DNA from 3 places in the Vogesella lacus genome. Region 2 is predicted to be linked to each of the others. Evidence: riboswitches for the same ligand, from Rfam matches in the RefSeq annotation. Region 2 holds a riboswitch; each other region holds the start of a gene.
What was found. A riboswitch is a leader RNA that binds a small molecule or an ion and turns the genes downstream of it on or off. The one in region 2 is predicted to bind cobalamin.
Positions count from the first base shown of each region.

Region 1: it holds a riboswitch for cobalamin, as region 2 does, so the genes downstream of both, ACZ9W6_RS15975 (ZrgA family zinc uptake protein) here and ACZ9W6_RS14200 (FecCD family ABC transporter permease) in region 2, are expected to answer to the same signal.
Region 3: it holds a riboswitch for cobalamin, as region 2 does, so the genes downstream of both, ACZ9W6_RS03925 (TonB-dependent receptor domain-containing protein) here and ACZ9W6_RS14200 (FecCD family ABC transporter permease) in region 2, are expected to answer to the same signal.

Region 1 is NZ_CEETQT010000013.1:52,576-62,720, forward strand. It holds gene ACZ9W6_RS15955 (substrate-binding periplasmic protein) at 1-267, opposite strand, end outside; gene cobN (cobaltochelatase subunit CobN) at 358-4,470, opposite strand; gene ACZ9W6_RS15965 (DUF2149 domain-containing protein) at 4,467-4,766, opposite strand; gene ACZ9W6_RS15970 (hypothetical protein) at 4,763-5,218, opposite strand; gene ACZ9W6_RS15975 (ZrgA family zinc uptake protein) at 5,228-5,755, opposite strand; cobalamin riboswitch at 5,824-6,059, opposite strand; gene ACZ9W6_RS15980 (type B 50S ribosomal protein L31) at 6,202-6,471, shown strand; gene ACZ9W6_RS15985 (helix-turn-helix transcriptional regulator) at 6,482-7,201, opposite strand; gene ACZ9W6_RS15990 (DUF1801 domain-containing protein) at 7,203-7,808, opposite strand; gene ACZ9W6_RS15995 (EVE domain-containing protein) at 7,795-8,259, opposite strand; gene ACZ9W6_RS16000 (VOC family protein) at 8,256-8,621, opposite strand; gene ACZ9W6_RS16005 (hypothetical protein) at 8,848-9,573, shown strand; gene ACZ9W6_RS16010 (sigma-54-dependent Fis family transcriptional regulator) at 9,574-10,145, opposite strand, start outside.
Region 2 is NZ_CEETQT010000010.1:170,255-180,399, reverse strand. It holds gene ACZ9W6_RS14215 (cobyrinate a,c-diamide synthase) at 1-280, opposite strand, end outside; gene cobO (cob(I)yrinic acid a,c-diamide adenosyltransferase) at 283-903, opposite strand; gene ACZ9W6_RS14205 (ABC transporter ATP-binding protein) at 900-1,652, opposite strand; gene ACZ9W6_RS14200 (FecCD family ABC transporter permease) at 1,649-2,665, opposite strand; cobalamin riboswitch at 2,784-2,993, opposite strand; gene ACZ9W6_RS14195 (RBBP9/YdeN family alpha/beta hydrolase) at 3,117-3,689, shown strand; gene ACZ9W6_RS14190 (Card1-like endonuclease domain-containing protein) at 3,753-4,865, shown strand; gene ACZ9W6_RS14185 (ABC transporter substrate-binding protein) at 4,945-5,913, shown strand; gene ACZ9W6_RS14180 (bifunctional diguanylate cyclase/phosphodiesterase) at 5,910-8,720, shown strand; gene trpE (anthranilate synthase component I) at 8,788-10,145, opposite strand, start outside.
Region 3 is NZ_CEETQT010000002.1:341,402-351,546, forward strand. It holds gene cobU (bifunctional adenosylcobinamide kinase/adenosylcobinamide-phosphate guanylyltransferase) at 1-253, opposite strand, end outside; gene ACZ9W6_RS03925 (TonB-dependent receptor domain-containing protein) at 347-2,173, opposite strand; cobalamin riboswitch at 2,297-2,499, opposite strand; gene cobT (nicotinate-nucleotide--dimethylbenzimidazole phosphoribosyltransferase) at 2,624-3,661, shown strand; gene ACZ9W6_RS03935 (histidine phosphatase family protein) at 3,658-4,257, shown strand; gene ACZ9W6_RS03940 (adenosylcobinamide-GDP ribazoletransferase) at 4,318-5,061, shown strand; gene ACZ9W6_RS03945 (diguanylate cyclase domain-containing protein) at 5,069-6,661, opposite strand; gene ACZ9W6_RS03950 (hypothetical protein) at 6,665-7,087, opposite strand; gene ACZ9W6_RS03955 (hypothetical protein) at 7,087-8,349, opposite strand; gene speB (agmatinase) at 8,472-9,437, opposite strand; gene ACZ9W6_RS03965 (LysE/ArgO family amino acid transporter) at 9,729-10,145, opposite strand, start outside.

The DNA.
Region 1 (10,145 bases), on a different contig from region 2:
AGGGCCGGACAGCGAAATCGCCGCATCGACACGGCCCTCGGCCAGCGACTGGATGGCGCGCTGATTCGGCATATGCACCACTACCGGGCTGAAGCCGGCTTCGCGCAGGATGCTGGTGACCAGATCGTATTCCACGCCAGCCTTGCTCTCGGCCAGGATGTAAGGGGGTTTGTTCTCGCCCAAGGCCACGGTAATCGGCTCGGCCATGGCTGGCAGCGCCAGCATGAACAGACTGCAAGACAGCAAATGGCTGCACGGATTACGCATGGGTTCCCTCCTTGTAGCGACATTATTCAATAAAAACTCCTGCGGCGTCGTGGCAAATGCACAAGGCCGCCCGAATGGGCGGCCTTGCTGTCAACAACGCGGCTTGCTTGCCAGCAGCGCTGACTGATTGCAGACGACGCGAGCTGGCACGCTGCGGCGCCATTGCCACAGCACACCGGCGGCAAACGGTAACAGCAGCAGCGTCAGCCACCAGCCGGACAGCGCCGGCGGCTGCGGTTTCAGCAGGATGCCCTGTACCCGCTGCGGCGTTTTCACGGCGGCCTTTTCCAGCACATCGGCCACCGCTTGCGGCATCGGCATGCCGGGCGGAACCGCCGAACGTGGTGCCGGCAAGCTCGCACCGGCGGCCTGACGGCTGACGCCGCGCACCTTGTCGGCGCTGGTCTGCCGGGCTGTCACAGGCTTGGCTGCAAGCGGCACGGCCTCGCCCAGCTGCTGGCGCACCCAGTCGCGTACCACTGTCAGTTCGGTCGGCAAGGCCGCCTGCTGCGTGAGTTCGCGATAGCGTGCGGCCAGGGTTTGCTGTGTGGCGGCGTCCGGCTGCCAGTGGCCGTGGCGCTGCGCCTGGATCAGCCGCTCCAGCGTCTGCGCATAGGCTTGCGGGTGGCTGCGCAGCCACTCGGGGATGCCTTGCTGGTGTTTGTCGGCCACCAGCACATCGTAAAAGCCCTGCCAGTGGTCGGCGCGCACGCTGTCGCTGACGATGCTCTGCCAGCCCCAGCTGTTTTGCACCGCCTTCAGCACCTGCAGCGTGCCGGCATAGCCTTCGGCCTTCAGCGCGCGGATCCAGCCCGGATGCAGGTAACGGCTTTGCATCTCCAGCGCGATGCTGTCTTGTGCGCTCTGGCTGTAAGGCTCGTCGGCGTTTTGCAGCTGATTGACGTACAGCGCCAGCGGCTCGGCCTTGCCGGCCACGCGTGCGGCGGCGGCGAGGCCACCCAGATACTGGAAAGGGTCATCCGAGGTGACCATGCCGTACAGGTGCGAGCTGCGCGCCATGATGGCGGCGTCGGTACGCTTGAGGCGCGCCGACAGCGTGGCGATCGCCGTCGCTTCGTCCAGCCCGGTCACCGCCTCACCGGCCAGATACGGCTGGCTCAGGCGGCGCAGGAACAGCTGGCCGAGGCGGGCATCTTCGCGCTGCAGGCGGCCATCCTGCACCGCCGCGTCGATGCCGGTGCCGTAGTCGCCGATCGGGTTGCCGAACACGCGTGCCTGCCCCAGCGCCGCAGCCAAGGTTGGCCGCACGCCGCGTTTGCCCAGCTCTTGGCTAACCTCACGGCTGTGGCGCGCGATATTGCCGTCCGGCTCGGCCTGGCTGACCGCCGTCACCGCCTGATCGAGCAAGGCCATCAGGGCGGGAAACTGGTCGCGGTAAGAGCCGGTAATGCTCAGCATCACGTCCACGCGCGGGCGGCCGAGTTCGGCCACGGGGATTACCTCCAGCCGCGTCGGACGGCCGGCGTTATCCCAGATTGGCCGCACACCGAGCGCCACCAGTGCCTGCGCTTCCATGATGCCCTGATGGCGCAGCGTCTCGCCGGCCCACAGCGACAGCGCCAGCTGCTGCGGCTCGCGGCCAACGTTGGCCGCACGCCATTGCTGCAGCCAGTTGCCGAACAGCAATTGCGCCACGGTGTAAGCCTGGCGCGTCGGCAGGCGGCTGGGGTCAAGGCCGGTCAGGTTGCGGCCGGTCGGCAGGCTGTCGGGGTTGCGGATCGGGTCGCCACCATAGGCTGCGGCGACAAAGCGTCCGTCCAGCGCGGCCAACAGGCCCGGCAGCTCGTTTTCCTGCTGCAGCAAGGCATCGAGGCGTTGCGCCTCTTGCGCCAGCTGCAACAGCGCTTCGCTGTCGATGCCGCGTTCGCCGGCGCGATTCGGCACTGCATTGCCCTGGCCTTCACGGCGCAAGTCGAGCCGGCTGGCCGCCTCGGCGTCGCTCAGCGCCAGTTGCAGCCAGCGCATCGGCCGCGACTGCGCGATCTTGTCCTGATCGAGCAAGAAGGCCTCGTCCACGTCCTCGCCCAGCGCATCCAAGAGCGGCGTGCGCAGCATCTGCAGGATGATCTTCTGCCGCAGCGCCGCCTCCGGCACCTGACCGTAGCTGGCAAGGCCTTGCGGCTGGCTGCTGTGGGCGAGCTGGTCCAGCCACGGGTGCAGCGCCTCAAGGAAGTCGTCCAGCCGTGCGCGCACCTGTTCTTCGGTCCACTTGAGGTCGTGATGCAGGCGTTCGGACACGATCAGGCCGACCACGCGTTCGGCCGCCTGCTGCTTGGTCGGGCCGTTGTCGGCAATCGCGTACTCGTGCATCAGCTCGTGCAGCTCGTGCATGCCCGGCGACAGGCCGGTGGTGGCGAATACCGGCGTGCGGTGGCTGAGCATCAGCGCACGGCCACGACGTTTGGCGGTCAGTGCCTCGCCGAGGTTATCCACAATGTAGGGGTAAATCACCGGTACATCACCCAGCGGCAGCAGCGCGTCATCCAGCACATCCAGCGCGCGCGATTTGCCGTTGGCCCATTCCTGCGTGCCGTGGGTGCCGAAGTGGATCAGCGCCTGCGCCTGCTGCGCCCACAGATACACCGCCAGATAGTGGTGCGACAGCGGCTGGCGGCTGCGGTGCATGAAGGGATTGCTGCCGCGATGCAGGGTTTCCTCGCGCGGCGGCTGCGGCAAGACCGACAGTTGGCCGCGTTGCAGGCGCGGAATCACGAATACCGGCTCGCCCTGCCAGCTCACCACATAGCGGCTGGATTCCGGCTCGCCCCAGCGGCTTTTGATGCGTTCGCGCTGGGCGGATGGCAGGTTTTGCCACCACTGGCGGTACTGGCGCACGGGCAGGGCGGCGGCCTGATTATTGCGCAGCAGGCCGAGCAGATCGCTGCCCTCGTAATAGGCGGCCAATAGCGGCTTGAGGCTGTCTATCCAGCCTTGCTCGGCCAGCGGCGTCACGCGGTAACCGTTGGCCGCAAGGCCCTGGCTGACGGTTTCGAGGCTGCGCGGCACGTTGAGGAAGGACGCGCCAAAGTGATTGCCGCCCGGCGGGTAGTTGTAAACCATGGCCACCAGCTGGCGTTGTGCGCGTGGCAGATCAGCCAGCTGGATCAGCCGCTTGGCCTTGGCGGCAACGGCATCGGCCTGACGGGCGATCAGCTCGGTCTTGCGGCCGCCCTCCTGCAAGGCGGTGACCAGCATCGGGTCGATGGCACCGGCGGCCTCGGGCTGCACCAGATAAAACGGCGTATCCGACAGCTTGAGGCCGTTGCCATCGGCCTGCCAGCTGGCGGCATCGCCGTGGCGATAGGGCTGGGTGGCCAGCACCGGCACGCCCCAGCGCAAGAACAAGGGCTGCAGGGCGGCGGCCTGTGTCACCAGCTGATGCAGCACCAGCACGCGCGGATGCGCCTGCTCGCCCTGGCCCAGCAGGCTTTCCAGCCCCTTGGCGTCCAGTTGCTGGCCGAAGACGGCATAGGCAAACAGCCCTTGCTGGCGGAAGCGGCGCAGCCAGTCATCCAGCCAGGCGGTTTCGCCGTTAACAAAATGGTGGCGATGCACGAGCACTGCCACCGCTGCTTGGCCGCGCAGCGCGGTCTGGCTTTGCCGCCACGTTTCCAGCTGGCGGCTGTCGGCAAACAGCGCCGGTGCGTCGGGGTGATACAGCGCCTGCCGTGGCAGGGGCTGTGGCGGTGGCTCGCTGGCGGCGAAGCTGTCCGGCTGGCCGGCTGCCAGCCAGCGTTTGGCGTAGGCGAGGGCATGGCGGGTGTTGGCCGCACCGCCGGCCGCCAGCCAGGCGGCTTGCTGCTCGCCGGCCTTGCGGCCAACCCTGGCGTCCGGCGCGATCCACACCAGCGGCTTGCCACTGGCCTGCAGCTGGCTGCCGAAGGATTGCTGCAGACGCTGCAACACCGACTCGTGCGGCACATCCAGCCACACCAGATCGGCCTTGGCCAGCGCCTTGGCCAGCGCGGCGCGTTCGCCCTCCAGCCGTACAGGGTTGGCCGCGAGCGGATGATCGAGGCTGGCAAACTGCCAGCCCTGGGTGCGCGCTTCGTTTTCGACCAGCGCGGTGCGCGCGGCCGGGGTGATGTCCACCGTCAGCCATAACAGGCGCTGCGCCAGCGCCTGTTGCCCGGCCAGCAAGAGGCAGAGCGCGAGGCCGGTGCAAAATGCTTGCAGTCTCACTTGGCGGCCCCGTCTTCCGGCACATAGATGATGCTGCCGTCCGCCAGGCGGTAGGCGACCCCGGCGCGCACGCCGTCGCCCTGCTGCAGGCTGCCGCTGCCCTGATAACGGATTTTCTGGCCGTCCTGTTCGATGGTCAGCTCGACCTTGCCGGGCTGATTGCTGTGCTGCTGATTGAAGCTGACGGCCGCCAAGAGGGCAACGATCAGCACCAGAAACACATCGACCAGATTGATGGCCGACAGCATCGGATCATCGTCTTCCTCGGCGAGGATGTTCAGCTCGGGGCGGCTCATGCGGCCTCCTGACGGCGGCGGATGGCCACCAGCTCGGCCAAGAGCCAGCGACGGCGCACCGAGTACAGCACCAGGCCCAGCGAGGCGGTGGCCAGCGCCAGCACCACGCCGGCAAAGGCATTGCTGAACACCGCCAGCGCGGCATGGCCTTCACCGCCGGATACCGACTGCAGCGCCGGCCCCAGCGGAATCATGGTGGCGATCAGGCCCAGCATAGGCGTGACGCGCGCCAAGAGACGCAGAGGCTCGAGGCGGGCCAGAATCGCCAGCTCGACTTCGTCGATGGCAAGGTTGGCCGCCTGCGGCAGCAGGCTGATGCCGCGCCGGCGCTGCCAGCCTTCCATCACGACCACGCCGCTCATCCACAGCGCGTACAACAGGGTGGCCAGCAGCAAGGCGAGCACCGGCAGCAGCAGCCATTGCATCAGCTGCAGCAGATTGGCTTCCAGCATGGTGACTCCTTACAGCGTGACAGCAGGGAAACGCGGACGGATGGTCACCGTCTTGCGGGTGCTGCCGGCGCTCCACTGCAGGCGCAGCTGCTTGAGGCCGGGGTAGCGCGCGAAGGCCGGCACCGCCAGCGATTTCAGCGCGGCGGCCTCCTTGCACTGGTAAACCAGTTTGACGCGGAGATTGTCGATGTCACGGCCAGCGGCCGGCTTGACGATGTCGGGGGTGATCTCGTGCTGGTTCAGCACGCAACCGGCTTCGGCCGCCGGCGTCAGCAAGTCGCCAGGGGTGGCCATCTGCGCGACAAAGTCTTGCCACAGTTTTTGCTGGGCATCGCCCTTGGGCGGGTAGTCGTAGCCGAGAAAGCTTTCCAGCGGAATCTCCAGCTGGACAGTCAGCGTCTGGCCGGCCAGTTCGGCGCGGGCGGTGCCGTGGCCGTGGGTGTGATTGCCGTGGGCAAAAGCGGTGGCAGGAATGAGGGCGGCGGCCAGCAGGCAGCCAGCCACGGGCGCAACAAGGCGCAGGCTTGCGAAAGTCATGGGTATTACCGGACAGGGGTTGCCACTGGCCGTCCTCCCCGACGGCAACCGGGCCTAAGGCCGGACGTGATCCGGCCACTTCGCTGGCCGGTATCCGGGCTATGGCGCACGCTCCGTCGCCTTCCCGGTGGCGCTTGCGGCGCGCAGCCAGTGGCTGGGATGAGGGATCGGGCTGCAGGGCAGCCGGCCATGTACCGTTGCGGGGGCAGCACGGCTTGGGGCTGACCTTGCGGCCAACCTTGCCGTTTCCCGTTTAACTGCAGCCATCGAACGGGCCGCGAGCACCAACGCGGCGCGGATGGTAGCGTGTTGGCCGCGGTTTGTCATGGTTGCACTGTGGCGATATCGATAATCACCACACGTACTGCTGTCGGGATTTTGCTATTGAAATGAGAACTGTTATCAAATAACATTGTTACTTTATTACATAAATCCAGGAGCCCATCATGCAGAAAAACCTGCATCCGCAAAACTACCGCACCGTGCTGTTCTACGACACCGGTGCCAAGGAAGGCTGGTTGATCCGCTCGTGCGCGCCGACCCGCGACACCCTGCAATGGCATGACGGCGAAACCTATCCGGTGATGTATCTGGATACCTCGGCCGCCTCGCATCCGGTATTTACCGGCAAGGCACGCGAGATCCACACCGAAGGCCGCGCCAGCCAGTTCATGGCGCGTTTCGGCAAGCTGATTCCGGGCAGCCGTCAGGCCTGAAACGGCTGACTCAGTCCGGCGGCTGATGCCAGGCCTGCTGATCCTGTTGTTGCAGTGCGGCTCGCGCGGCGGCCGGGGTATCGGCGTTTTGCAAAAAGGCATCCAGCGAGATGCCGGCCGGCCAGGCGCTATCGTTGTCTTGCAGGCTGGTGATGCGGTCGATGCGGAAGTGGCGGTAATCGCCGCGCAGCAGACACCAGGCGGCCAGCGTCCAGCGGTCGCCCCAGAAAAACAGGCCCAGCGGCGCGAGCGTGCGCTGGCTGGGCTGGCCGTGCTGGTCCAGATAGTCGATGTCCACGCACTGGCGTGCGCCGATGGCGGCGCGTAGTGGCGCCAGTTTTTCGCGCGGATAATGCTGGCCGCTCGGGGCATACAAGGGCACCGGTGCCAGCCCGGCGCTGCCCAGCACGGCATGAATCTTGGCCAGCGCACTGGCGGCATCGCCGGCCAGCTCGCTATCGGCCCAGCCGGCCAGCAAGCGGCCTGCGGCCTCGAGCGCGGCCAGCTCGCCAGCAGAAAAACTCAGGGGTGGCGGGGTAAAGCCGGCCTCCAGCCAATAGCCTTCACCGGCCTCGCCATTTACCGGCGCACCGCTGGCCTGCAGATCGGCCATATCGCGATACACGGTGCGTACTGACACCTCCAGCCACTGCGCGAGCTGCTGCGCCGTGGTGCGACGGCGGCCACGCAACAGCAGCAGGATCTGCAGCAGACGGTCGGCGCGGCGCATATCAGGATGCCGGCCGCGCCAGCGTCAGCGCCTGTTGCAGATAGTCGGCGCAGGGCAGGCGGTCGATATCGGCGACGCTGACAAACTTCAGATGTCGCCGCCCTTTGCCCTTGCCTTGCAGCAGGCCGTGCACATCGGCCAGTTGCGCGCCGGCGCTGAATTCCAGCGTCACATGCTGGCGGTAGACAAACAGGCCACAGAAAGCCTGGCCGCAGGCAAACAGGATGCCGCCGTATTTGACCTCCTCGCTGATGGCCGGATCCAGCGCGAGGATTTGCCGGCGCAAGGCCAGCACGATGGCAGCCTGCTCGGGCTGCTGTTGTTGCCAGTCGTCCAGCAATTGCCGGACACGTTGGCCGCCAGCCTCGCCAGCGGTTTGCTGCTGCGCCAGCGCGATGATGGCCGAGAGGCTGGCGTGTGCCTGCGGGCTGTTGCCCCAGCAGCTGGAATGCAGCATCTGGCCGATGCGCCGGCATAGCGCAATCGCTTCTTCTGCGGCCAACTCGGCCAGCGTCTGGTAGCCGGCCTCCTCCAGCCGGCGGATCACCGTCGGGCCCACCCCTTTGAGTTGCAGCATGGCTTGTTTCTCGATTTCAGGGAAAGGCATGGTCGTCTCCAGACACGGACAGATCCGCCAGTGTCGCGCCCATCGCGGTGGCAATCAAGACAAAGTCATGCGCACTGATCTGCAAATGACCAAAGCGGAAGGCATAGCCCCAGTGTTGCGGATCGCGGATGAAAGTCAGCCCGGGCACGAGCGGCCGGATCAGCGCGGGCGTGGCCGCCACAAAGGCGATATCGCGCCGCCACGGGCGGAAGTTGTCAGCCATCTCGACCTGATACACCGCCTCATCGCTGACGAGGCCGATGGCGGTAAAGGCCTGACACAGCTCCTTGCCGCCGAAAACCTCGAGCGGCGAGTAGTAGATCAGCCCGTCGCCACGGCGCATGCGCGCCAGCGGCGCCCCCTTGCCGTGACAGAGCTGGGCAAAGCCGCCGGCCACGCCGCGGCCAACGTGATCGCGGCTGGCTACGCCTATCCAGAAGCGCTGGCTCATGGCTGCACATGCAGGCCGATGACATTGCCTTCGCTATCGCCAAACAGCGCGATATCGCCATTGCCATCGGGCAGGCTCATGCGTGGCAGCACGATCTGGCCACCGGCGGGCTCGATGCGCGCCAGCAGCGCGTCCATATCGGGGCCGCCATCCAGATAAAGGCGACTGCCGTTGGCCGCAGGCTGCAGGCGGTTGCTTTGCATGATGCAGCCGGGGTGCTCGTCACCGAGGCAGAACACCGCGATGCGGTCGTCCATGAAGTCTTCGACTTTCAGTTCCACATGAAACACCGTCTGGTAAAAACGCACGGCGCGGTCGAAGTCGGTGGCTGGGATTTCAAACCAGTGAACGAAGGGGGTCATGCTGCGGCTCCTGATGAGGTCGGCGGGTTTGCCTGACCGCAGTGTGCGCGCCCCCTGCTGACAGCATTCTGTCAGCAGGCCAGGAAATTGTTTTGTACTGTTGCAGACTGCACAGCAGCGCTGCTTGCTTTATGTAGTGAGGCGTTAGACGAATATCCTGAAATTGATGTGCAATTTATGACTTATGGCTTTTATAATTCGCGCTTTATTTTTCTGGTGCCGAATCATGCGCGCAATGCTGCTCAAATCCGCTGTCCTCCTGACATTGGCCATGCCGGCCTTTGCCGAGTCCTTACCGACCGAATCCTTGCAGTTTGGCTGGCTGGACAGCAACCAGAAACGGATGGAAAAGTTTGAGCAATACTTCTCGCGCGGGATGGCGCTGGACAGCATCAAGCTGGGCAAGAAAGCATTGGCGCTGCCTGAAGGGCAATGGCTGATTTACGAAACCAAGACCTTCAAGGGTGATATTCATAACGATGAAACCCGGGAACATTCCGGCAATACTGCCGGTGGCCAGCTGCATTTGCGGGACAGCAAGGGTGACAGTGAAATCATTGTACAGGTCGCGTTGTCCCGTGATGCTCTTAGCTATTGGTTGAGCGAGCTTGATGCTTTTTGTCGCGAGGGTGATATCGCTGATACCTCGTACAAAGCAGTGAAAAGCCAGCGTGATCTTATCAAGCCTGAGCGCCAGAGCTGTGTGAAGGTTTCTGCCGCCATCGAGAAAGACAGCCGCAATGGTGCCGAATATCTGGGAGTGTGGTCTGCGTTCATGGAAAGCCGTGAAGGTGATTATGTGCGCTATTCACACTTCCGCTACTTTCCGATGAGCAAAGGCCAAAGCTACGAGCAGGCCCTGCAGCAGGCCGAGGTGAAGGCACATATCGCCCAGCAATCGCGTTGGGCCAGCGACAGCAAGGCCGCCTTGGCAAAACAGCAGGGCTGGTAATCAGCCGCTGCGGCCTAGCTTGCGATACAGCGTGCTGCGACTGATGCCCAGTGCGCGCGCGGCAGCGCTGGCGTTGCCGCCATGCTCGGCCAGTACCTGCTGCAGACGGGCATTGTCCTGTGTCGCTTGCGGCTGTGGGCTGTGCATGCCGGCCGGCAGATGCCGGCAGTCGAGCACGGTGCCGTCGTCGACCAGTGCCAGCAGGGTGCGCAAGAGATTATCCAGCTGGCGCACATTGCCGGGCCACGGGTAGCGGCGGATGAAGTCGCACAGTGCCGGCGACAGCGAGATGCCGCGCCGCGCCGCGCCCTGTTGCTGCAACAGTCTGGCGGCAAGCTGTGCGACATCGCCGCGTTCGCGCAGCGGCGGCAACAGCAGCGGGTAGTGGGCGAGGCGGTAGTAGAGATCGGCGCGGAAGCGGCCGGCAGCGACTTCGGTGGCGAGGTCGCGGTGGGTGGCCGCCACCACGCGCAAGTCCACCTTGTAATTGCCGCCACCGAGCGGCACCACTTCACGTTCCTGCAGTACGCGCAACAGCCGCGCCTGCAGCGTCAGCGGCATATCGCCGATTT
Region 2 (10,145 bases):
ACAGGCCCATCACGCCTTCAATCAGCAGGTAATCGCACTCGCGCGCGGCCTCGGCCAGCAGCGCCTGACACTGCGCTTCGGTGCACATCCACAAGTCCAGCACATCGACACCGCTGCCGCAGGCTGCGGCCAACAGCATCGGGTCGATAAAGTCGGGGCCGGTCTTGAAGACGCGCACACGTTGGCCGCTGCGGGCCAGCTTGCGCGCCAGTGCCGCGGTGATGGTGGTTTTGCCCTGGCCGGAGGCAATGGCGGAAAGGAGCAGGGCTTTGCAGCTCATGCTTACCACTCGATGCCGGGCTGGGCGGCAACGCCAGCGTGGAAGGCGTGCTTGATCAGCGTCATTTCGGTGACGGTGTCGGCGGCGTCGATGATGGCTTGCGGCGCGCCACGGCCAGTCACGATGACGTGCTGGTCGATCGGGCGGGCGGCGATGTCGGCCAGTACTTCGTTGATGTCGAGGTATTTGAATTTCAGCGCGATGTTCAGTTCGTCCAGCAGCACGAGGCCGATGCTTTCGTCTTGCAGCATCTCGCGCGCCTTGGCCCAGGCTTCGGCAGCTTTTTGCATGTCGCGCTCGCGGTCTTGCGTGTCCCAGGTGTAGCCCTCGCCCATGGCGTAGAACTGCACTTCGTCAGGGAAGCGGCGCAGGAATTTTTCTTCGCCGGTAGACATCGCGCCCTTGATGAACTGGATCACGCCGACTTTCATCTCGTGACCGAGGCCGCGCATCACCATGCCAAAGCCGCTGGAGCTTTTGCCCTTGCCGTTGCCGCCGTTGACGATGAAAACGCCACGGTTCTGGTTAGCCGCGGCAATGCGTTCGTCCATCAGCGCTTTTTTGCGGGCCATGCGGGCATTGTGGCGTTCGTTACGGCCCTGATCGTCGTGTTGGGTGCTCATGATTGTTTTCCTGGCAGGAAGCAGGTCTGGCCTGCGTGGGTGAGTCGGGTCAGCGGATAGCCAAGCACGGCGGCAAGGCTGTCGGCTGGCAAATCGGCCAGCGGGTACTGGCTGTGGCCGCCCATGCCATCCAGCAGCAGGGCGTGGCTGGCAATGGCCGGGGCAAATACCAGATCGTGGCTGACCACGATGATGGCCTTGCCGGCGGCTTGCCAGCGGCGGATTTGTTGTTGCAGCGCGGCCTGATGCGCGAGATCCAGCGAGTTGGTCGGCTCGTCGAGCAAAATCAGCGCGCTGTCCTGCATCATCACCCCGGCCATGGCCACGCGCTGGCGCTCGCCACCGGACAGCGCCTGCAAGGGGCGGCGTGCGAGGTGGGCGAGGTCGAAGGCGTCCAGCGCGGCATCCAGCCGGGCGAGGTTGTCGCCGGCGTCCGGCCACGGGTAGCGGGCGGCCAAGAGCAGGTCGCAGACGCGGTAGTCAAAAGCATCGTGGCTGTGCTGCGGCAGCAGCGCCAGTTGCTGTGCGCGTTGCAGCGGCGACAGCCGGCTGAGCGCTTCGCCATGCAGGCGGATGTCGCCATGCCGGGCGGGGCGTCTGGCGGCCAAGGTGGCCAGCAGCGTGCTCTTGCCGCAGCCGTTGCGGCCGGCCAGCCACCACACTTCGCCGGCGGCGACTTGCCAGTCCAGATCCAGCAATAACTGGCGCTCGCCCTGGCGGATGGCGAGTTGGTGTACTTGCAGCATCATGCCAGCCTCCGTCTTGCGCGATTCAATTGCCAGAACAGCACCGGCACGCCGATCAGCGCGGTAATCACGCCGACCGGCAACTGCATGGGCGCAACGACGGTGCGCGCCATGGTATCGGCCAGTACCAGCAGGGTAGAGCCGGCCAACAGGCTGGCGGGCAACAGGTAGCGCAGGTCCGGCCCCAGCAGCAGGCGGCAGCCGTGCGGCACCATCAGGCCGACAAAGCCGATGCTGCCGCCCTGGCTGACGGCGCTGGCGGTCAGGCAGGCCGACAGTAATAGCAGCAGGCGGCGCAGCGGGCCGCTGTTGACGCCGAGGGTGGCGGCGTGGTCGCCATGCATGGCCAGCAGATTGATGGCGCGCGCCTGCCACAGTGCCAGCAGCAAGGCGACGCCGAGTACCAGCCACGGCCACAGCTGCAGCGGGCTGCCGGACAGATCGCCAATCAGCCAGAACACCATGCCGCGCAGCTTGCCTTCGGGCGCGATGGTCAGCAGCAGCGAAATCAGCGCGCCGCAGGCGGTAGACAGCAAGACGCCGGTCAGCAGCAACAGCAGCGTGGCGCTATTGCTGCCAAAGTCGCGGCGCGACAGCAAAAACAGCAAGGCGGAAACGGCCAGCGCACCGCTGCCGGCGGCGGCATCCACCTGCCAGGCGGCCAGACCCAGCCACAGCGCGGTCAGCGCACCGACGGCGGCGCCGCCGGAGACGCCCAGCACGTAAGGGTCGGCCAGCGGGTTGCGCAGCAACGACTGCATCAGCAGGCCGGCGAGTGCCAGTGATGCGCCACAACACCAGGTTACGAGTGCGCGTTCAAGGCGCAGTTGCAGCAGGGTATCGCTGAGAGTGTTGCCATGGCCGCTGAGGCTGGCCCAGATATCGGCGAGGCCCAGTGGCACCGAGCCGGTGGCAGCGGCCAGCAGCAAGGAGCCGGCGCTGGCCAGCAGCAGTATCAGCAAGACCAGTTGTGGCGGAAGGTTGGCCGCAGGGCGGGGCGGCGAAGAAATAAGCATGTGCGTGTGTGACCAGGATGGCGCACGGCAAACGGGCAGGGGGCTGACCGTCTGTCGCCCGCCGCAACAGTTGTCCGGGCGGCCGCCGGGGCCGCATCCATGCAGGCACGCTTGTCGTGTTGCGTGTCTGTCTCTGGCCGGTCTCCGGGCTGATTGCACACCGTGCGCCTTCCCGCCTGAGGGCAGTGGCAATGCACGGGTCGAATGCTCGCTTGCGGCCAACCTTGAAAGTGGCCGCAGGGCAATACACCGTTGCGGGGGCAGCGCAGGCTTGTCCTGCTTCCCGTTTAACCGGCCAAAGGCCGGCACCAGAAGGCGGCAATTTTACCAGAAGCCCGCGCTGGCCGGCTGGCATTTATATTTCTTGCAATTATATAAAAACAAAAAAGCATTATTTTTAGAAATATGCATTGTGCCTTATTGTGCAGAAAAACCTTCAGTGAGGCGCATCATGCACAGCCATTGGCAAGACTTTCATTTCATCATCCAGCCCGGCTGGCGCGATTCGCCGGCCGGCCACTGGCAAAGCCATTGGCAGAGCCTGCTGGGTGCTCGCCGTCCGGCCAATCACGATTGGGAAACCCCGCAGCTGGACGACTGGCTGACGACGCTGGATGCCGAAATCAATGCGGCCGACAAGCCGGTGATCGTGATTGCCCACAGCCTCGGCTGCGCCACAGTGGCGCATCATGCCGCGCGCTACGGCAACAAGATTGCCGGTGCCTTGCTGGTGGCACCGGCCGATGTCGAGCGTGCCAGTGCTCCGGCAGCACTGCGCCCGTTTGCCCCGCTGCCGTCACTGAGCCTGCCTTTCCCGGCGCGGGTGGTAGCCAGTGATGATGACCCGTTCAGCCTGCCCTTGCGTTCGGTACGCATGGCCAGTCTGTGGCAGGTGCCGCTGCACTGGTTGCTGGAGGCCGGCCACATCAATATCGCCTCCGGCCATCATCAGTGGCTGGAAGGCTTGTCGCAGCTGGCGCTTTTGCTCGACGAGGTCAGGGCGCGCCAGCGCAGCGCTGCCTGATGACAGAAGGTTGGCCGCAAAGGCAGAGGCTGGCAGAATCCGGATTAACCTTCGGGAGTTGCCATGCATCTGCTTGCCTTTGTCAGCCATGTCGCCAGCGACATCATCACCCCGGCGCTTGATAGCCGCTTCGGCATCCAGCGCGTGTCCTTGCTGTGCCAGCGTGATGATCTGGCGCTGGCCTACGATATCGCGGCGGTGTGCCGCAATCTGCATCTGACTGCCTCGGTCATCATCCTGCCACCCGACAGCCAGCCTTTAGCCTTGCGCCAACGCCTGACCGAGCTGATCCAGGGCGCGGTGACCTTCAATATCAGTGCCGCCACACCGGTTCAGGCGGCATTTGCCTACGAGCTTGCACGCCAGCGCCATTTGCCGGTGATGAGTGTCGAGCCGCGCCATGACCGGCTGATCTGGCTCAGCGGCGGCGAGCACAGTCCGTTGCATAACGGCAGCGAGATTGCCGATGGCTTGTCGCTCGAAGGCTACTTTGGTCTGTACGGCAGCAGCGTGCTGGCGATGCACTATCGCCTGCAGCGGCGCAATCCGCATTACGAAACCTTGGCCGCCGCGCTGGCCAGCCGTGCCGCTAGCCATCCGCGCGATCTGTCACTGCTTAACCGCCTGTGCAACGAGATAGACGCGGCGCAGTACAGCGAGAAAAGCTTGCCGCCGGGCGAGGGCAGCTTGCGCGAGTGGCTGGAGCAATGCGGCCTCGTCAATGTCAATGAAGGCGGCCATGTGCGGTGCAATGATGCGCGCGCCAGATTCTTTCTGGCCGGTGGCTGGCTGGAGGTGTGGATGCTGGCGCAGGTGGCCAGTCTTGCCGCCATTCTGCCGATCAGCGATGCGGCTGTCGGGGTGAAGATCAGTCACAACGGCGTGGAAAACGAGTATGACGTGGCCATCCTCTGTAATAACCACCTCTATCTGGTGGAGTGCAAGACGGTCGCACCAACCAGCCATCATCAGCGTGGCGTCGGGCTGGACAATCTGTTCAAACTCGACAGTGCGGCCAATCTTGGCGGCCTGCACGCGCGCGCCATGCTGGCCAGCCTCTACCCGCCAACCGAGAGCGAGGCCGGTCGCGCCCAAGTACAGGGCATCGCCATGCTCTACGGCGCGCAGTTGCCGCAGGCGGCCGCCTATTTGCAGGAATGGCTGTGCTGCCCGTAATCAAGTTTGTTTTGACGCAGTTTTAAGTCGGGCCGATGATTCTATACTTTATGTATGTAATGACTGCCCGGGCCACAGCATGAGCCTCATCAACCCGATATTAAGCCGCCGCCAGATCATCAGCCTGATGCTGGCCAGCCCCTTGCTGGCCACTACCGCCTGCAGCAGCCCCGAACCCTTGCTGCGGGTCGGCAGCAATGGCTGGCCGGGTTATCTGTTTATCGAATGGGCGGCCGAGCGCGGCATGATGCCACCCGAGTCCGTGCGTATCGTGCGCATGCCTTCCTCTTCAGCCAGCATGAATGCGCTGGCAGCCGGCTCGCTGGAGGCAGCTTGCCTGACGCTGGATGAGGTGATTACCCTGCTGGCCGAAGGCGTGCGCCTGCGTGTGGTGGCGGTGCTGGACGAGTCATTTGGCGCCGACGTGCTGTTGACCAAGCCGGAAATCAGCAGCTTGTCGGGCTTGCGCGGCAAGCGTATCGGGGTCGAGCAGACGGCAGTTGGTGCGGTGATGCTGCATGCGATGCTGAAAAAGGCGGGCCTGAAACCGGGCGAGATACAAACGGTACCGGTGATGCTGGATAGGCAGGAGCTGGCCTTTCGCCAGGGTAATGTCGATGCAATGATTACCATGGAGCCGGTGGCGAGCCGGCTTTTGGAGGCCGGCGCCGAGCTGCGCTTCAGTAGTGCCGACATCCCCGGGCAGATCATTGATGTGCTGGCAGTGCGCGAGGAGGCATTGACGCTGCAAAGCCGCGCCATTGCCATGCTGGTCAAGGCGCATTTTGACGCGCTGGCCATACGCAATCGGCCCGAAGTGCAAAACTATCTGGCTGGCAGCATGAACTTGTCTGCCATGCAGACCGACAAGGTATTTGCAGCAATGACCCTGCCTGACCTTGCGGCCAACCGCGCCTGGCTGGAAGGCAAGAACAGCAAGCTGGAGCAACTGGCCGGCAACCTTGCAGCGCTGATGGAAAACGGTGGCCTGATCAATCATCATCCCGAGATTGCCGGCCTTGCACGCGCAGACTGGGTGAAAGCATGACCTTGTTGCCGGAAAAACTGCCGCTGCGCTGGTTGCTGCCCATGCTGGTGGCGCTGGCGCTGTCCTTGACGCTGGTGGGCGTGTACGGATTGGCAATCCATTTGCGACTGAAGGCCGAGCATGACGATATGCAGCAGGATGCGATGCGCGAGGCCAGCCGCCTAGTTTTGCATCTGGCCGAAAGCAGCTTGCATGGCGGTAGCGTGCAGCTGGAAATGGCACTGATGCAGCTTGACCCGCGTTTGACGGCAGTGTGGGTGCTGGATGGTGAGGACAAGATACTGTTCAGCCGCAATGCAGCCGGCAAGCCTGCGCTGCGGCCGGACATCCCGGCTGCCCTGGTGCGCGAGACCCGCAGCGGCCGGCTGGCGCAGTGGCACGAATCAGTCGAGAGCCAGCAGAGCTGGGTGATGATGGCCTACGAGCCGGTACTCGAGTTGCCGGTAGGCAGTTTGCGCGGGCAAGACAAACATTTGCTGATTGTCGAATATGATCTGCGCCAGCAAAACGAGCTGATCAGACAGCAAATCCGCAGTGTGCTGCAATGGCCGGCCATTTTGCTGATTGTGCTGGTGTTGCTGATGTACTGGGTATTGCAGCGCGAGGCACTGCGGCCACTGGCCAGGCTGGAGCAGGCGGTAAAGAAGTTTGGCGAGCCGGGGCAGCTGGCCGATTTTCTGGTGGGTGGCAGTAGCGAAATCCGCGAGCTGGGCCGGGTGTTGCATGATATGGCCGGTAAATTGCAGCAGGCGCTCGGTCAGCTGGCCGAGCGCGAAAAGCTGGCGTCCGACTTGCTGATCCAGCGCAACAGTATGTTGCAGGCCGTGCCGGATTTGCTGTTCGAGATGGATGGCGATGGCCGCTATATCGAGGTCTGGGCGGGCGTGGCCGGCGATGGCCTGATTGCCACCCGCGAGCAATTGCTGGGCAGAAATGTCAAAGAGCTGATGCCGGCCGCAGCCGCCGAAACCGTCATTCGCACCTTGCGGCAAGCACTGCGTGAAGGACGTTCGGCCGGCGAGCTGATCTGCCTGCCGTTTGGCAATAGCGAGCGCTGGTTTGAGTTGTCGGTAGCGAAAATCGATGATGATCACAGCGGGCACTGTCTGGTGCTGTCGCGTGATGTGAGTAGTCGCCAGCGTGACACCCAGGCCTTGCTGTTGTGGCGCAAGGTTTTTCAGGCCACGCATAACGGCATTCTGCTGACCAATGCCGAGCGCATCATCATCGATGTGAATCCGGCCTTTAGCCGGGTGACCGGTTTTAGCCGAGAAGAGGTACTCGGCAGAAAACCGTCGGTACTGGCCTCGGGCCGCCACGATGCACGCTTTTACAGTGAAATGTGGGTGCAGATTGCCAAGTTGGGTGTCTGGCAGGGCGAGATCTGGAACCGGCGCAAGGATGGCACCATTTTCCCCGAGTGGCAGTCGATCACCGAAATTCGTGACGAGCAGGGTGATGTGACGCATTACATCAGCGTTTTCAGCGATATCAGCGGGCAAAAGGAAGCCGAAAGCTTCATCCAGCGGCTGGCCTATTACGATGTACTGACCGGTCTGCCCAATCGCGCCATGCTGGCCGATCATGCGGCCAAGGCCTTGTCCTTGTGCAAGCATGAAGGGACGACGCTGGCCTTGGCGATTATCGATCTTGACCAGTTCAAGCATATCAATGACAGCCTCAGTCACGCTGTGGGTGACCAGCTGCTGCAACTGGTGGCACAGCGGCTGGAGGACTTGCTGGGTGGCAAGGACACGGTGGCGCGGGCCGGTGGCGACGAGTTCATCGTGCTGATGCCGGATGTCAGCGAGGGCGAGGCGGCCGACTGGGCCGGAAAGGCCTTGCAGTCGCTGTCCGAGCCTTATCAGCTGGGCGGCTATGCGCTGGTGGTGACCGCCTCTATTGGCGTGGCAATGGCACCGGGTGACGGCGATATCTTGCAGGAATTGCTGCGTGCTGCCGATGTCGCGCTGTTCCGTGCCAAGGAAGAAGGTCGCCATACTTTCCGCTTTTTCCGTCCGCAAATGCAGCAACGCACCGTGGCGCGCCTGCAGCTGGATTCCGACTTGCGTCAGGCGATCAGCAATGACGAGCTGGTGCTGTACTACCAGCCGCAGTGTTATCCGGATGGCAGCCTGGCTGGTGTCGAGGCGCTGGTGCGCTGGCGGCATCCGCAGCGAGGCCTCGTGCCGCCGGGCGAGTTCATTCCTTTTGCCGAAGAGAGCGGGCTGATCATTCCGCTGGGTGCTTGGGTGCTGGATCATGCCCTGCAGCAGATGGTGCAGTGGCAGCAGCAAGGCGTGCCGGTGCCGCTGGTGGCGGTCAACCTGTCGGCCATGCAGTTCCGTCAGGCAGATCTGCTCGAGCAGATCGCCACCGCATTGCTGAAATACCAGCTAAGCCCCGGCGTGCTGGAGCTGGAACTCACCGAGAGTCTGGTGCTGGACAAGCCGACCGAGGCGCTGGCGGTGATGCATGGCCTGCACAAGCTCGGCGTGCATCTGTCGATTGACGATTTCGGTACCGGTTATTCCTCGCTCAACTATCTGCGGCATTTTCCGGTAGACCGGCTGAAGATAGACCAGAGTTTTGTGCGCGATCTGGCTACCGGCCAGCGTGGCGTAGCGATAGTCGAGGCTATCGTGCGGCTGGCGCAGTCGCTGGAGTTTGCGACCATCGCCGAAGGGGTGGAAGACGAAGCGCAGCAGGCCTTGCTGCAGCAGCTGGGCTGCAACCAGATGCAGGGCTATCTGTTTGCGCGGCCGATGCCGGCTGTCGATCTGGAGGCATGGTTGGCCGCAAGATAAGTATTGTGCGCTGCAATGAACAAGGCCGCCCGCGGGCGGCCTTGTTCGTGAGCCTGGCAACGATCAATCAGGCATCCAGACCCTGTTGCACCAGCTGGGCGGCACGTACCACGGCCCGCGCCTTGTTCTGGGTTTCTTCCCATTCGGACTGCGGTACCGAGTCGGCCACCACGCCGGCGCCGGACTGCACATACAGCACTTCGTTCTTGATCACGGCAGTACGGATGGCGATGGCCAGATCCATATCGCCGCTAAAGCCCAGATAGCCGACTGCGCCACCGTAGATGCCGCGCTTGGTCGGCTCGTATTCGTCGATGATTTCCATCGCGCGCACTTTCGGCGCACCGGACAGGGTGCCGGCCGGGAAGGTGGCCTTGAGGATGTCGATATTCGACACCTCGGGCTTCACGATGCCTTCGACGCTGGACACGATGTGCATCACATGCGAATAGCGTTCGATCACCATATTGTCGGTAATCTTCACGCTGCCGGTGTCAGCCACTCGGCCGATGTCGTTGCGGCCAAGATCCATCAGCATCACGTGCTCGGCGATCTCTTTCGGGTCGGCCAGCAGGTCATCGGCCAGCGCCAGATCCTCTTCGCGGGTCTTGCCGCGTGGACGGGTGCCGGCAATCGGGCGCACGGTGACGGTTTCGTTCTCGCGGCGCACCAGGATTTCCGGCGAGGCACCAACCACGTGGAAGTCGTCGAAGTGATAGAAGAACATATACGGCGACGGATTCAGGCTGCGCAGCGCGCGATACAGTGCCAGCGGCGACTCGGCAAACGGCATGCTCATGCGCTGAGCCAGTACCACCTGCATGATGTCGCCATCCAGAATGTATTGCTTGGCCTCGCCAACTGCCTGCTTGAAGGCTTCTTCGCCGAATTCGGATACGGCCTGGGTCTGCTCTTGTGCCGGCAGTGACAGCGGAATCGCTACCGGATCACGCAGGCGCTGGCGCAGCTGGGCGAGGCGAGCTTCGGCCTTGGGCAGGGCATTCGGCACGGCCGGGTCGGCATAAACTACGAGGTAGAGCTTGCCTGACAGATTGTCGACCACCGCCAGCTCTTCCGACAGCATCAGCAGCATGTCGGGGGTGCCGACCGGATCCGGCTTTTCGGTGGCGGCCAACCTTTTCTCGATATGGCGCACGGTGTCGTAGCCGAAGTAGCCGACGAGGCCACCGGTGAAACGCGGCAAGCCGGCAATCGGCGGCGTGCGGAAACGCTGGCTGAACTGCTCGATGAACTCCAGCGGCTTGCCGTCAAAGCGTTCAATTACCTTGTCACCGTATTCCACCTGCACGCTATTGGCTTGTACGCGCAGACGGGTGGTAGCCGGCAGGCCGATGAAGGAGTAACGGCCGGAGCGCTCGCCGCCGACGACCGATTCCAGCAGGTAGGAATAGGGCGCGTTGGCCA
Region 3 (10,145 bases), on a different contig from region 2:
GACAGTCGATCAGCAGCAGGCCATCGGGCTGGTCGTGGCTGGCGATCAGCGCCGGCAACTCTTGCCCGGCCTCGACAAGCCCCCAGCTGGCCGGACGGCGCTGGCTGTGGTGGGCGATGCGTGCCAGAAAAGCGGCATCCGTGCGCCGCTCGGCTGTCGCGATATACGTCACCGGGCCGGCATGCGCGAGCGCCAGATTTTCAGCGTGGCGGCTCTTGCCGCTACGCGCACCACCACTGATCAGATGTCGCATGGCTGACTCCTGTAAAAAAGCCTCCCCCGACACGGGGAAGGCCTGTTGCCGCTTGCGGCCAACCTTGGGTAAGGGTTGGCCGCAACGTCCGGCTTATTGCGCGTAACGCACACCGACAAACCAGCCGCGACGTGGCTGGCTGTAGTCTTTGGTGGTTTCATAACGCTTGTCGGTGACATTGCTGAGCTTGCCCTGCAGCGTCCAGTTGCGCGCCAGTTCGTGCTCAACCGCCAGATTCAGCACGCCATAGCCACCCAGGAAGTCGGTATTGGCATTGCTGGTCGGACGTTGGCCGCTGGCCACCAGTTGCGCGGTGTAACGGGTACGGTCCTGCTGCAGGGTGGCATTGATGCCGCCGTGCAGTTTGGCACGATACACCAGCAGCTTACCGCTGTTTTCGTCACGCGCGCGCTGGTTGGTGAGGTTGGCGCTCAGACCGAAGTTACCCCACTGCTGGCCGGCTTCGATGGTCTGGCCGATGATGCGTGCCTTTTCCAGATTATCCACGGTAGACCAGTCGGCAGTGCCGGCGATCAGGTTGCGGATATGGTTGTCAAAAGCGGTCACGCGCAGATGGCTACCGCCCTGACGCCAGTGCACGGCCAGTTCGCGGTTGCTGGCTTCTTCCGGCTTCAGGTTCGGGTTGCCCTGATAGCCGAAGGCCAGTGGCCAGTACAGATCATTAAAGGTCGGCGCCTTGAAAGCCGTGCCGTAGGCCGCACGCAGCAACAGCGACGGCGTCAGCTGGTAGCCGTAGCCGATCTGGCCGGTGGTCTTGCCGCCAAACTGCGAGTTGTCGTCATGACGCAGGCTACCCTGCAGACGATGGGCACCGAATTCGCCCTGATAGCCGGCGTACACCGCATCCACGGTGCGACGGTTCTGGCTGTAGGCCGTCGTGCTGTACACGCGCTGCAGCAGGTGGTTGGCACCCAGCGTCAGCTGGCCGGCGGAGGCCAGATCCAGCTGGTTGTTCCACTGCCATTCTTGCTGGCGAGTCTCGAACTGGCTGCTGGCCACGGCAAAGTTGCCATTGGTGAAATTGCGCGATTTGTCGCTGCTGTTGATATAGCGCAGCGAGCTGGTCCAGCGCTCGGAAACGCGGTTTTTCAGCTCGACAGACTGGCCAGCCAAGCGAGAACGCGACTCGTCGGCCGCCTTGGCAGACTGGTCGTACTCGTTGCGGGCTTCGGACTGGTACAGATTGAAGCCCAGGCTGTGACCGGCGGCCAGCTGATGCTCGGCACTGACGGTATAGGTGGTGTTTTCAAAACCGTCGCGGTCGGCGTTGTACTTCGGATTGTCGGCATTACGCGCCGAGATACCGTCGGTCTTGTTGTGGTCTACACCCAGATTGAAGCGGGTCTGACCCACTTCACCGGCAAAGCCCAGACCAAACACGCGCTTGCCTTCGGCACCCACGCCTGCATTGAAGCGCAGCGCTGGCGCGCCCTTGCCGCGCTTGGTGAAGATCTGCACCACGCCACCGATGGCATCGGCACCGTACAGGCTGGAGGCCGGGCCGCGCAGGATTTCCACGCGCTCGATGCTGTCCAGCGAGATGTTTTCCAGCGAAGTGGTACCGGCCGTCGCCGACAGCACGCGCATGCCGTCAATCAGCACCAGCGTCTGCTTGGCGGTGGCGCCACGCAGCATCAGGCTGGAGGACTTGCCTTCGCCGCCATTGCTGTAAAACTCGACACCCGCCTGCTCGGCCAGGAGTTGCGCCACGGTCAGGCTGCCGCTCTGGCTGATTTCTTCCTGGCCCAGTACGGTCACATCGGACAGCACCTTGCTGACCGGGGTCGCGGTACGGGTGGCAGTAACGACAACTGCGTCGAGCTGGGTCGGGGTCTGGGCCAGGGCGGCCGGGGCACATGCCAGCGCTACCAGCGCGGCCAGGGGTTTGTTCTTGAACATGTTCACACTCCGGATTTATGGAAACGGGAGTGCGGAGAAATACAGGACTGCAGGATGATGGGTCGCGGCTGCGGCCAACGTGCTGTCTGATCGCCTCCCCGCGATACTCCAGGCGGGCGCATTCCACAGCACCCGATGCAGGCCGGTCTCCGGGCTGGGTCTTGCGGTGGCACACCTTCCCGTCTGGCGACAGTGGTTTTCGTGCGACCTGGGCCTTGCGGCCAGACCTTACCGTTGCGGGGGCAGCGCCGGATTTACACCGGCTTCCCAGTTTCACCCGGCCTATGATGGAACATCAGCCGGGCACCTGCAGGGCGACGATTATACCTGCAGCACGACTTGCGCGCTGCACAATGCGCAAGCCTGCCGGTTTGCACTGGCTGCCAAGCTGGCGTAAGGTCTGGCCATCGTGCCTCCCGCCAGGCCAACCGCATTCAAGGAATCAGCACCATGTCGCGCATCCCCGCTCCCGATCTTTCCGCCGGCCGCGCCGCCGAGGCCCGCCAGTCGCAACTGACCAAGCCGGCAGGCAGCCTCGGCAAGCTCGAGCAGCTGGCCTGCCAGCTGGCCGCACTGCAAGGCCGTGACATTCCGCGGCCGCTGTCGCCGGCCATCTGTGTGTTTGCTGCCGATCACGGCGTCTGTGCCGAAGGCGTGTCGGCCTTTCCGTCCTCGGTGACGGCGGCGATGGTCGCCAACTTCGTCAATGGCGGCGCCGCCATCAGTGTGCTGGCACGGCAGAATCAGGCGCGGCTCGAGGTGGTGGATGTCGGCGTCGTGGGCGACTTGTCGGCGCTGGAAGACGTGGTACAGGCCAAGATCGCCGAAGGCAGCGGCAATATCCGCCGACAAGCCGCGATGACGACCGCCCAGTGCGAGGCCGCGCTTGAGGTTGGCCGCAACGCCGCGCGCCGCGCGATTGCCGACGGGGCCAATCTGCTGATTGCCGGCGATATGGGCATCGGCAATACCACGCCGTCTGCCGCGTTGATCTGCCGCCTTGGCGGCCATGCGCCCGACCAGATCGTGGGCCGCGGCACCGGTATCGATGATGCCCACCTCGCCATCAAACGTCAGGTGGTCAGCGATGCGCTGGCCCGGGTGAAGAATCAATCACTGGATGGTGCCGAGCTGCTGGCCGAGCTGGGCGGCCTCGAAATCGCCGCCATGGCCGGCTTTTACCTCGAAGGTGCCGAACAGGGCGTGCCGCTGCTGCTGGATGGTTTCATCAGCACCGCTGCCGCACTGGCCGCCTGCCATATCGACCCGGCGCTCAAGCCCTGGCTGCTGGCCAGCCATTGCTCGCAGGAAACCGGCCACGCCCAGGCGCTGGCTGACCTGCAACTAACGGCGCTGATCGACCTCGGCCTGCGTCTGGGCGAAGGCTCGGGCGCGGCGATTGCCCTGCCGCTGTTGCAGCAGGCGATTGCGCTGCATGCCGGCATGGCCACCTTTGCCGAGGCCGGTGTCGCCGGCAAGAGCGCATGAATCCTTACACCCTGACCCTGCTGCGCCACGGCCAGATCGACCATCAAGGCCGGCTGGTTGGCCGCAGCGATCTGCCGCTGACCGCCCAAGGCCTCATCGACATGCAGCAAAGCTGGCAAAAGCTGACGGCGCTGGCACCGGTAACCAGCATGGCCAGCTCGCCGCTGCTGCGTTGCCGCGAGTTCGCGGTCAAGCAGGCGCTGCAATGCCGGGTGCCGCTGCATGTGTCGCCGGCGCTGGCCGAATGTGATTTCGGCAGCTGGGAAGGGCGGGCACTGGCCGAGATCAATGCCGAAACACCAGACTGGTCGCTGCTGATGATGCGCGGCCTACTGACGCCCGAGGGCGGCGAATCGTTCGAGTTGTTCCGCACCCGCGTGCTGGCCGGCTTTGCCGACTGGCTGCGCGAGGCACGCGGCAGCCATCGTGTGCTGGTCAGCCACGGCGGCGTGATCAGTGTGCTGCTGGCCGAGCTGCTGGGCATCGAATTCAGTGCGGCACGGCTGATGGCAGTGCAGCGCGGCGGCTTTGCCCAGCTGTCGATACTCGATGGCCACCCGGCCTATCTGACGCGGCTGGAATCACCGGGCCACTAGCCCGCTACCCACATTCTGCCCACGGCTTTCTCTCACCCTATCCACAGACTTATCCACAGCATGCGCGCGCTGATTCTTGCCATCCAGTTCCTCACCCGTTTACCCACCCCGCAGCTGGCCAGCTTTGATCCGGCCTGGCTGGCCGATGCCGCCCGCTGGTTTGCGCCGGTCGGCGTGCTGGTCGGGGCGATAGTCTGGCTTGCGGTGGCGGCCGGCAGTCTCGTCGACCCATGGTTGGCCGCATTGGCCGGCCTGCTGGCCTGGCTGTGGGTAACCGGCGGCCTGCATATTGATGGTCTGGCGGATCTGGCCGATGCGCAGGGTGCCGCGCATCGCTCGCGCGAACGGTTTCTGGAAGTACTGAAAGACCCGCATCTGGGCAGTTTCGGTGTGCTGGCACTGGCCAGCCAGCTGCTGGTGAAGCTGGTACTGCTGATGCTGCTGGCCAAGACGACAGCCAACGCCGGTAAAGATATCCACAGCCTGCTGCCGCTCCTATTGATTCCGGCCTGGGCGAGGCTGTTTACCGTTGCGTGGTCTGCCACCCTGCCCAGCCTGGCGGCCGGCAGCGGCGAGCGTTTTGCCTGGCGCAGCCACTGGCCGAGCTTCTGGCTGGCAGCCGGCTTGCTGGCCATTGCCAGCTATCTGCTGGCACCGGTTCTGCTGCTGGCCCCGCTGAGCGGGCTGTTGTGGTGGGCGTATCTGAAACGGAAACTCGGCGGCATGACCGGCGATTGTCTGGGTGCCGGCATCGAGGTATGCGAAAGCCTGATGCTGCTGTTGTGGCTATTGGCGCTGCAATAAGCGCGGATCAGTCCTCGCGTGGTGCGCGCAACACCTCGACCGACACCACGCGGTACAAGGTCTCGTCAGCCTCGTAGAAGCAATAGCCATTACGACCATGACGCTTCACCTCGTACATGGCGCGGTCGGCAGCATTGCGCAACTCGTCGGCGCGGCGGCCATGTTGCGGAAACAGCGCGATGCCGATACTGCAGCCGACATAGTCCTGCTTGCCCGGGCCTATGCTTATCCACTGGCCGACTTCACGAATGATGCGGCTGGCCAGCTCGGCAAGCTGGCCGCGATCTCCCAGCTCGACCACCAGCAGGAATTCATCGCCGCCCAGCCGCGCCAGCATATCGCCCGGCGCACGGAACAGGCCCAGCCGGCGCGCAATCTCCACCAGCACCTGATCGCCGGCCTCATGCCCCCAGTTATCATTGATGTGCTTGAAGCGGTCGAGGTCCATCATCAGCACCGCCAGACTGCCCTTGCGCATCACCTGCTGTTGCAGGCGCTGCGGCAGCAACATTTCGGCGGCGCGACGATTGTAGATACCGGTCAGATGGTCGTAGTCCGCCTGGCGCTGCATCACCAGCTCGCCCTGCTTGCGGTCGGTAATATCGTAGATCAGCCCCTGGAACAGCGCCTCGCCCTGCTCCTCCCCCGAGTAGGACAGCACCACATGCCGCCACTGACCTTCGTTGGGCTCGGCCAGCTGCAAGTCCTGCATCTGCGGCTGACCCTGCATCACCGCACGCTGCAGCATGCCGTGCAGGCGTTCCGGCTGGGCAAACAGGATGTCCATCCAGTTGTCCTGCACATGCAGATGAAAAGACAACTCACCAAAGGCCGGATTATGCGTCTTGATGCGGCCATCCTTATTGATCAGGAAGATGCCGACGCTGGCCCGCTCGAACATGCCACGCAGGCGGTGTTCAAGCTCGGTAATGTGTTCGCGCAAAGCGCGTTCGCCATTTACCACCAGCTCGACCGTATTCAGCAGGCCGTTGATATCGCGCGTCAGCCGGTACAGCTCGTTGCGCGGTGCTGCGTTGGCCACCGGCAAACGCTCAGGCGAGCCGGGCAGGATCTCGTGCAACTGGCGTGACAAGCGCGTCAGCGGCCGGCTGAACACCATGAATACCGCGGTATACACCACGATGCCGGTCATGATGGACAGCGCAAACAGCCACAAGGCCGCAATACCGGCACCACGACGGGCACTGGCTTGCAAGGCAGGATAGTTCGGGGCGGCGCGCAGTTCGCCGACTTGCTGTTCACGGTTGAACGGGGCAAACAGCGGTTGGGCAACCGGAATGCCATCAAGCTTGCCCTGCGCCACCATCAGGCCATGGTCGCCTTGCAATTGCGCACCGGCCACCAGCTCGCTGGCAGTGAGGCTGCTGACCACATCATTGGCAATCTGGTTATTGCCGGTAAAGGCGGCGATTTCGGCACTCTTGCGTACTGCCTGCACCAACTCCTGCACGATGCGTTCGCCGCTACGGATTTCCTCATCGTAACGCTGCACATAGCTGATCCACGCCACGAGACCGGACAGCAGCAGGGTAGCTGCCGCTACCACCAGCGCGAGGGTCAATTGCACACTGCGATTCATCCGCTACTCCAGTACCAGCAGGACACGCACCGACTTGTCCTTGGGCAGGGCTGCCCGCGAAATGAAGCCGATCGCATTATTACGCCGCCGGACAAAATCAATTACTTCTTGCTCGCTTTCCAGCTTCAGCAAGGGTTTGCTGCGCCCGGCAAACTGCAGCTGCGCCCAATAGGCATCAATCATCGCCAGGTTCTGGCTGGTCAGATGCAGGTAAAAATCGCGGCGCAACTCGGTATCCACCACATCAACCGGCTGCACAAACACGCCAGAGGTCAGCATCAAAGGCTTGCCCAGATAAAGGTTGGCCGCCTGTTTTTTTTCCAGTTCGGGAATATTGCTGCCAGCCCCGGCGATCAGCACGAAATGCGCCTGTGCCGTACCGATCAGCCCCAGCAAGGCCAGCATCATCAACAGGAATCGGGGCATCAAAACACCCCCTGCACAGCGATCGAGACAATACTCTTGCGGATAGCCCCGCTTTCTACCGCATTACCACCGCCGAGCAAGCCGTTGCCATTGGGCCTGCTTTTCAGCTTGTCCCACTGCAATTTCAACGCCATGCCCGGTTTTACATCCCAACGCAGGCCCAGGGTGGTGCTGTGCTGATCGACACGGATGGCGTTGACCGCCTGCTCGATGCCGCGGGCGGTCTGGCTGATGCCAGCCTGCAGCAATGGCGGGTAGCCGGTCGGCTCGCTCAACTGCAGCAAAGGCTTGGTGGCATAGGCGCGGCCATAACCGACATAAGGCTGCCACGCTCCCAGGCGCACGCCCGTTGCCAGGTAATAGCTGTGAACCTCCGGGAACCACAGCGACTGGTTTTGCAGCGCCGCCACCTCGCCGCGCAGCCACCAGCCGCCCGGGTCATACACAGCCCCCAGCGCCTTATAGACCAGACGTTTGTCTTTCAACTGCAATTGATTGTGGATTTCGCCGGCTTGCGGCCAGAAAGGTTTGACACTGTCCAGCGCCTGATCCAGCAAGCCCGATGTCACCGGCTCGCTGGCAAACAGGAAAGTGGTATAGCCGGCGCGCAGAGTCAGCGCCTCGCGCAGCCACTGCAGCGTGCCGCCCCATTGCGAGCGGGTGCGCAGCCGGTAATCCTGCCCCTCGGTCGAGATAGGCAGCACGGTGCGGCTGGGCCCGACATTCAGCTTGGCCTGCCACTCACCGGCCGCATGCCAGTTGTAGGCGATGTCGGCACCGTCAAAATGGTCAACCGACAGATAGCCGTAGAATTCGTGCGGTGGCCGTACCCAGGGGTAGGCATACGAGACGCGCCGGTAATCGGACAACATGAAGGTATCCATCGCCAGCCGGCCGGCGCGCAAGGTCAGGTGCTCGGATGGCTGATAACGCACAAACAGCCGCTCGATGGCATCGCCCTTGCTGTATTCGGCCTGATCGCGCAACACCAGCTGACTGCTGGCCGACCACTGGCTGTTGAACGGCGCATCCAGCTGCAAGCCGACCACGCTGTCAGCCTTGTAAGTTGGCCGCGAGCCATAATCCGAGTTGAATTGCGACAGTGCCGGGTAAAAATGCAGCGGGCCGTCCTGATCGGTCAGCGCCAGGCTGTAAAAGCCGCTCAGCTGCCAATCCTCGAATGACGAGGTTTCCTCGCCATGCGCCTGAGCCAGCAGCGGCATGGCTGCCAAGGCAGACAACAATAAATGCTTGGCCAACATATGCCCTCCGCAGTCCGAACCTGTTGCAAGCAGTATACGTTGAATGCATACGGCGATTCGAAAGCCCCATAAAAATATCCCCTTTGCCGCTTAAGCAAAGGGGATAGTCTTTACGGCATCAATTACTTGCCGGCGACCTTCTTGTTGCGCATCAGGCACAACATGTCACAGGCGATGTGCGCCGCAGCAATGGCGGTGATTTCGCTCTGGTCGTAGCTTGGTGCCACCTCTACCACGTCCATGCCGACGATGTTCAGATCGCCCAGATTGCGGATGATCTTCAGCGCCTGCGCGGTAGTCAGGCCGCCCGGTACCGGGGTGCCGGTGCCTGGTGCAAAAGCCGGATCCAGACAGTCGATATCGAAGGTCACATACACCGGCGCATCGCCGATGGTCTTCTTGATTTCGGCGATGGTCGCGTCCACGCCGTGCTCGTGCACCCACGGTGCGCCCAGCACGTTCAGACCCATGAAATCGTCGTTCCAGGTGCGAATACCGACCTGTACCGACTTGGCCGGGTCGATCAGGCCTTCGTTTACCGCCTTGTAGAACATGGTGCCGTGATTCAGGCTGTCCGGATTGTCATCCGGCCAGGTGTCACAGTGCGCGTCAAAATGCAGCAGCGCCAGCGGCTTGCCGTACTTTTCGGCGTGTGCGATCAACAGCGGGTAGGTAACGAAGTGGTCGCCACCAAAAGTCAGCATCTTGGCGCCGGAAGCCAGAATGGTGCGGGCGTGTTCGATGATGGACGGCTTGATGGTCAGCGGGTTGTGCGCGTCAAACCAGCAATCGCCGTAATCCACCACGGCCAGATCATCAAACGGGTCAAAACCCCATGGATAAGGCTTCAGCTCGGCCAGCTGCACACTGGCGGCACGGATCGCCTGCGGGCCCATGCGCGCGCCGCTGCGGTAGGTCACGGACAGGTCCAGCGGAATGCCGGAAACCACCACGTCCACGCCTTCCAGATTGCGCGTGTAGTTGCGGCGCATGAAGGACAGCACGCCAGCGTAAGTATTTTCGATGGAAGAACCGTACAGGCTCTCGCGGCGGATCGCGCCGTCACCCTTGATTTGATCGTCAGACATGTTCGCTCCTGCAAAAAGAGCACGCCGCAGCGACGAAGCCGCGACGATTACCGTCCATCTTGAGCCCAGCCGACGGTTTAAGGCTGGTGCACCCCGTGGTGCCAGCGCGCAGTGTGCCCATCTGCACGCATCAGGGCAAGTTTAGCCGGCAAATGAAGGGCTTGCCGCGACGATACCCGGAAAAAAGACCCTGCATGGCTGCAGGGTCAAACGGATACTACGAGAAAAGAAAAACACTACAACTCCAACTTCACAGCCCTGCGATGACCACCGCCGCAGAACACGTGATCTTCAGGCCATCAGCACAGCACCCAGGCTGATAGCCAGGTAGCTCATCACGCAGCCGATTGCCACATCTAACCAGCGCCAGCTGGTCGGGCTCTTGAACAAGGGGGCCAGCAAACGTGCGCCATAACCTACCCCGCCAAACCACAAGACCGATGCACTCAGTGCACCCAGCAAAACCCACAGCCGCCCATCTACCGGCTGCATAGCCGACAGGCTGCCCATCAGCACAACCGTATCCAGCCACACCAAGGGGTTGAGCACGGTTACCAGCAAAATCTGCTGCCTCACCCGGCGCTGGCAACGCTCTGCCGCGCCATCTTCAAAGCGGGTCTTGCAAAACCATGCCGAGCGAAATGCCATGAAAGCCAGCCACAACATCAAACCCGCGCCTATCGCCGTCAATGCCTTGGCCAGGCTGGG